DNA from 3 places in the Sphaerospermopsis torques-reginae ITEP-024 genome. Region 2 is predicted to be linked to each of the others. Evidence: riboswitches for the same ligand, from Rfam matches in the RefSeq annotation. Region 2 holds a riboswitch; each other region holds the start of a gene.
What was found. A riboswitch is a leader RNA that binds a small molecule or an ion and turns the genes downstream of it on or off. The one in region 2 is predicted to bind cobalamin.
Positions count from the first base shown of each region.

Region 1: another riboswitch for cobalamin. It lies ahead of K2F26_RS02925 (energy-coupling factor ABC transporter permease); the one in region 2 lies ahead of K2F26_RS17035 (DUF1636 family protein).
Region 3: another riboswitch for cobalamin. It lies ahead of cobG (precorrin-3B synthase); the one in region 2 lies ahead of K2F26_RS17035 (DUF1636 family protein).

Region 1 is NZ_CP080598.1:628,330-630,599, reverse strand. Features, by position in the region: gene cbiQ (cobalt ECF transporter T component CbiQ) at 1-297, opposite strand, end outside; gene K2F26_RS02930 (energy-coupling factor ABC transporter substrate-binding protein) at 307-609, opposite strand; gene K2F26_RS02925 (energy-coupling factor ABC transporter permease) at 596-1,375, opposite strand; cobalamin riboswitch at 1,398-1,538, opposite strand; partial or broken gene K2F26_RS02920 (YdcF family protein) at 1,604-1,882, opposite strand; gene ctpB (carboxyl-terminal processing protease CtpB) at 2,216-2,270, shown strand, end outside.
Region 2 is NZ_CP080598.1:3,659,597-3,661,866, forward strand. Features, by position in the region: gene ilvB (biosynthetic-type acetolactate synthase large subunit) at 1-255, opposite strand, end outside; cobalamin riboswitch at 518-660, shown strand; gene K2F26_RS17035 (DUF1636 family protein) at 909-1,319, shown strand; gene K2F26_RS17040 (TonB-dependent receptor plug domain-containing protein) at 1,524-2,270, shown strand, end outside.
Region 3 is NZ_CP080598.1:4,820,950-4,823,219, reverse strand. Features, by position in the region: gene cobG (precorrin-3B synthase) at 1-1,242, opposite strand, end outside; cobalamin riboswitch at 1,281-1,514, opposite strand; gene K2F26_RS22400 (metallophosphoesterase) at 1,597-2,270, opposite strand, start outside.

The DNA of each region.
Region 1 (2,270 bases), 2.2 Mb from region 2:
TAATAAATCTCTTTGAATTTGTGAAAAGTTAGCGAGGTTGACCATATTAATTGTTAATGCTGGTAAACTTGTCAACCAGAAAAAACTAGCAAAAATTAACAACCGCAAATAGATTTTCAGAGGAATTTTAGCATAAACTACAGTCCAAATACCCATCCATAATGATAGTAAAATTTGTACAAATGGATGGGTTAAAAGTGCAAGTAACAGCGTAGTAAAGGCAAAGATAATTTTATGTGCTGGGGGAATTTGTCGCAGTTGATTGGTGTAAGCTAAAGTATCTAATTTTAGGCTCATTTTGTAGACTTATTCTTCATGTTTTTGTTGTTGAGAACGTCCCTTGTACAAACCAATAACATAACCAATTACTCCCGCACCTATGGCAGCTTGAGCAGAAAATAATAAACTGGCTACTTCCCCACTAGGAGGTTCAAATATTGATTGAACCCAGGGTTGATATTCGGGTTGAATTTCACTAATGGCGGTTTTTGCTTGGTCATCTGCACCACCAAATTCAGCATTTTTGACTAAAATTAGGGGAGCAAATGCTAAAGCAAAAACAGCTAAGACTAATAACCAATTATTAAACCCTTGTTTAAACTGATTCATTACTTTGAGTTCCCAGTTTGATTAATTTTAGCAATTCTAATTCTTGAGGATTATAGGATTGTAACCAATTCCATACCAACACGGTGAGTAGTCCTTCACTAATAGCTAAAGGAATTTGAGTAATAGCAAAGATACCAGCGAACTTGGTAAATGAAGCGATAAACCCACCAACGGGTGCAGGAAAAGCTAAAGCCAATTGAATAGAAGTGATAATGTAGGTGAGTAAATTTGCGATCGCTGCTGATAAAAATATGGCAATTCTTTGTTTACCACCAAACCGAATAATGAGATGATAGATCCAGTAAGCGGCAAACGGTCCAGCGATCGCCATTGAAAAAGCATTTGCTCCCAGAGTTGTTAAACCACCATGTGCCAATAACAAAGTTTGAAATAATAGTACCAAGCTACCCAAAACTGTCATCGTCAAAGGTCCAAACAGCACCGCACCTAACCCTGTACCTGTGGGGTGAGAACAACTACCTGTCACAGAAGGAATTTTTAACGCTGACAACACAAAAGTAAAAGCACCAGCTAACCCTAACAATAATTTTAATTCTGGGTTAGCTTGAGTAATGCGAGTCAAATTTCGCAAACCGAAAATAAAAAATGGTAATGCTACCACCCACCAAAAAACCGCCCATTGCACTGGTAAAAAACCTTCCATAATGTGCATTGCATAGGCAGGTTTAGGGAAACCAACTACTAAATAAAAACTAATAACTGCCATCAGGGTTAGACTCATCCAACCCCGTTTTTTTATAGACATAATCTGTACCTCGCAGATTGATGTAAAAGTATTCTCATCGGCGGGTATCCTGACTTAACCTAATAATGGTTCACAGTTGCGGGACAGCGCCGGACTTGCACCGAACTTTCCCCCTTGCGTCCAATGACTGCTCCTCATCAGAACCGATGGGAGTAACAATATCATGACTAACGCCAGTTGCTAGTAAAGTTTTGCAAATATAGCAAAAGTCAGGAGTCGTAGGGGCGAAATACATGGTTCTGGAGAACCTTGAGAAATGAGAATAGGAGTTTGCGGAAATTGTTTCCCTAGTTGAGCAACATAAATTTCCCGGATAATACTACCACCAAGCACAAACAAGGCATCTACAGGCTGTAAAGAAGCAGAAACTAAGGTTATAGTAGTAGAAATTAACCAAACCACCAGGATTAAACCCAAACCAAATGTAATCTTTTGTAACAATCGCCACAGTTTTCTGAATCTCATCAGCCAAGAAACTAATGATTTGATGGTAGGTTTGTGCTTCATAACATAGAAAATTAAAGCTTTATTGTTTAATATTGAAAAATCCAGTCATCAAGTCAACAAAGTGCTATCGTAGGAAAAGGATCTTAGTTGAAAAAAGAAAGGAGTGATGAAATTCACACAAATGCTGTGGCTGCTTTAACAGTAAAACCACTTCCATCCCAGCGATATTTATTAATAAAAAGACCGTAATTTCCACATCATTTACAAAGGAACAAATGATGGATTAATCTTAGATTAAGCATAGCTCATAAGTAGAGTATAAAAACTTAAAAATTTCAGGAAAGCCTGATTGCTAAACTGTCAACAATACAATTATTTATTCCATCTGTATACATGAATCAATCTGCGAAACGTCACTCACCGCTCCAAGCAGCCTTGATTGGTGGAG
Region 2 (2,270 bases):
GGACGCGCCTTGTTCATGTCTGACAAGAATGTGTTTAATTGTACCAGTTTCCTCTACTTTGTAAAGGTCATCATAAATCGGTAGAATTGCCCCACCAGGATAACCAAAGATATACTCAACACCATGACGCAGCAGACTATCTAACAGAGCGAAACCGCCTGTTTCCCGTTTTGGAGTTACAGGGGTAGATTTAGAAATAGCGGACTGCTTCTGATTTTCTGATTGTGGGAGACTGATTTGAGAAGGCGATGGCACGGTTAACCTCAAAATATAACTAAAAGTTAAGCCTTAGATTTTGTATTTAGAATTTCAGGGTAATCCAATTCTACACCCAAAATAAAAACCACTTTTAATTGAGTGGCTTTTTTAAATTATCAATACATTATTACTAATTTATCAAACACCTAATTTGGATTTGCTTTAGAAAAGCGGGGAAGTCAGAGTATCTGGTTATTGGTATTTGTGATGCCAGATTACTTTACAATTTGTAAACATCTGAAAATCTGCATCACTACTATGGTACAGTCCACCTAGCGGTTCTGGTGGGAAACAGCCATCAGAGGTAACGGGGAAAGCCTGGTGTGAATCCAGCACTGTCCCGCAGCTGTAATGAAGTTAACACTTCAAAGTCAGAATGCCCGCCGCAATGACAACATACTCCCATCTGCGAGGTACAGATGAATAACACAATTAACACTTTCTTCATCAAACAGTATCACTGTCTCATAGACTCATATATAGGCGATACCATAGAAATTTCTATGAGATTGTAGAATTTTCCCTACACATATCAATAGCTACTGAGAAGGTTATAGATACAAACCTTCACTTTGCATATTTACATGATTTCCTGTCCTAGATGGACGCGAGGCTAATTCGTCATTTCAATCTGCAACAACTGAAAATTAATGCAAAAACAACAACATACTTTATTTGTCTGTACAACCTGCGCCAGTGTGTGGAAAGAAGGTAAAAAGATAGGTGAAAGTGGCGGACAGCAGCTATTACACAAACTTCAACAACTTGCACAAACTTGGGAACTGCACTCTAAATTCTCCATTCAAGGAGTCCAATGTATGAGTGCTTGCAACCATGCTTGCGTTATCGCTTTCCAAGGAGAAGAGAAATTTACCTATCTTTTCGGTAACTTAGCAGTTGATGATAGTGCATCTGCCATCCTGCAATGTGCCACCCAATACTACACTAACCCCACGGGTTTACTACCTTGGTCAGAACGCCCAGAACCCTTAAAAACAGGCATCTTAGCCAAAATACCACCCCTCAGTAAATGGGCAAAACTCACCAAAAATTGCTGTTAATTAAAGTTCGTAGTTAGGACTTTAGTCCTCAAGTTGAGGCGGCGAACGGCCGCCCCTCCTGACTAAAAACCCAGAAACTAGCTGGAAACTAGCTTGTAAAATGCGCCCAAAGAATGATAATAATAATCATTATTATCTTTCTGCTGGCTGAAAAATTTTCTTTGTTGACCAATAGTGTTTACTTATAGAGGGACTTAACTACCAATGCGTACTCAGCTTATTACCAGATGGGAAACTCAAATACTGATTTTCAGTTTGACCATTACATCCGGGATATTAGGGAAAAATCACCCCACCATAGCCACAGAAGTTACACCAAAATCTGAAAATTCCGCCCAAGACTTACAACCAATTGCACAAACAGAAGAAAAAGAACCGGATATAGAAATCACAGTGATTGATAGTATTCTCAACGAACCCGTATTTTCACCCTTTCGTCGAGAAGGAACAGTCAAAGATTCTACCCGTCCGGTTTACGTCATCACTGGGGAAGAAATGGAAGCGCAAGGTGCAAGAACAGTCAAAGAAGCACTGCGATTTTTACCAGGTATTTTGGGTGATGGTACTGTAGGAACAGAAGTCAACGCTTTAAGTGGTCAATTTATTCGCGGTTCTAACACCGGACAAGTTTTAATATTATTGGATGGAAGACCAATTAATAATTTAGGTGGTGGAGGTTTCGACCTTTCAGAATTTACCAGTAATAATATTGAAAGAGTTGAAGTCTTACCTGGAGGTGGTTCAACCCTCTATGGTTCAGATGCAATAGGTGGAGTAATTAATATTGTTACTCGTCGTCCTACAGAGCAGATTACCACAGAAACCAAAGTTAATTTTGGGTCCTATGGACTCAACCAACAAAGCATTCAAAATAGTGGCAAATCTGGTGATATTTCTTGGGTAGTTGGTTACAACCGTACCCAAGCACAAAATAATTATCCCTTTAGCATT
Region 3 (2,270 bases), 1.2 Mb from region 2:
ATTAATAGCAGAATCTAAGGTGATGTGAGTTTCTAAATATTCTCCTAATGTTAAAGCGTGAGTTTTGGTGTCTGTCGCAGCAGCAGCACAACCCCGCTTTCCTGAACAGGAAACTAACCCGCTTTTAATGTTGGTAGCTGAATAACTCAGTTCTAGATGGGCAATTTCTCTTTGCACTTGTGCAATGTGTTCTTGGGCAATATTTGTGATTAGTAAATTCTGCCAAGGTGTGAGTCTGAGATTACTATTACCATATTTGGCGGCTAAATCAGCTAAACCCCGCATTTGCCAAGTTTGCAACCGTCCCAAGGGTAAAACAACACCGATATAATATAATCCTGATTGTTTTTGTTCATGTATGCCAATATGGTAGATTTTATGATTATTATGTTTAGCTTCATCATGTAAATTTGCGAGTTTGCTTATTTGTGTGAGATTTTGAGATGCTATTTCTTTGGCTACCTGGAAACTATTTGCAGTTAAATACTCTGTAGCTTGTTGTAAATAATTTTCCCAGCCCAAATTATCAATAACCTCCCGCAAGCGTGGTTTACGTCGGCTACTAGGATCTGTATGCTGTAAGTAAACCTCTGCTAAAGCACCTAAAAATGGTATACATTGTGCGGGTGTTAATAAAATTTCTGTATTTATAAAAAATTTTTCTTTTTCACCACCACAAAAATGCAAAATGAGATATACTAATTCATGTCCCCATTTCCCCGTAGGAAAGAACTTCGGTTCTTTCCTACCCCCCTGATAAACCTGAACAGCAGTAAAAGTGATATCATTGGGGAAATGTTGCAGAGAAAGTTTACCACCACCATCAAAGCCAACGCTAAATTTTGCCGAAAGTCCACCTAAATGGGAATTTTTTGTGATGTATTCATCCCAAGCTTTCACTAGAGGATGAGTATCTATTAATTCTTGAGAGTCTATACCCGCAATGGGACTCGTCATAATATTGCGAATATGGTCTACAGCAGGATTAATAGAACCTAATCCCATTTTTTGTAATTGCTGGAGAATATCAATATTTATTTCTTGTTTAATTTCTCTGATTTGTAAATTAGCGCGATTGGTAACATCAACATAGCTGCCTCCATAATTATCCGCTATATTGGCGATCGCGTGTAGCTGTTCACTATTCAAAATGCCACCAGGTATTCTTAGGCGAGATAAGATCCCATCTTGGGCTGGTGTGGTGTAAAATAAACCTGGACAAGCTGTAAATGGACTTAACAAAATGGTCACTCCTTCCCCGTGCGACGCGGAGACAGAACAGGGATAAATTTCCTAGAGTTGGCATTCTGACTTGTTCAATTTGGGATTTTAGATTTTGGATTTTGGATTTTCTGATTACCCTTATTTTGTTACAAGGTTTTTCTCAGTATCAATCATCTAAAATCAGCAATCTAAAATCTGACATTGCTTTACAGCTGCGGCACAGTCCCGGAATTTAACCGGAGTTTCCCAAATCTAAGATTTTGAACTATACCATAAGAAAGAATTTTTGGAAAGGTAATTGGGAATTGGGAATAGGGAATTGGGAACAGAAAATTATTTGTTCATCCTCCTGACTCCTGACTCCTGACTCCTTTAAACCAGTGTAATAGCTGTTACTTCGGGTGGACAATACCAACGTCCGGGGGGGAAAGTTCCTAAACCACGATTGACATACAATTGATTTGTACCTAGATTTGTCGTTATTTGATGTAGTCCTTGACTCCATTGCCAATTTTCTACGACTTTTGGCCATTTACCCTCCATAAAAGGTATCCAAGGCCAAAACAATTCAGGTATTTTGTGACGGGAAGAAGAAATCCAATTTGGTAAAGAACCTACACCGGGAATCACAATTTGACCACCGTGAGTATGTCCTGATAATTGTAAATCTACGCGCCAATTTTGCAAAACTACTGCACTATCAGGATTATGTGATAAAACAATACGGGGAATATGAATATCTAAGGAATTCATTACAGGTGCTGGATGAAATTCTGGAGACCAGAAATCAGCGAGTCCTACTAATGCTAAATGTGAACCTAAAGGATAGGCGATTTGATTCCAAAGTACCTCAATTTCTACACCTGTTAAAGCTTTAGTAATTTCTGTTTGGGAGTGAGTATAATAAAGGTCATGATTGCCCAAAATAGCATAAACACCAGCGCGACTTTGCAGATGTTTTAACTGTTTGGCTAGTTGATAAATTGGTTGGGGATTATGAGTAACAAAATCGCCTGTTAATACTATTAAATCTGGTTTGAGTTGAT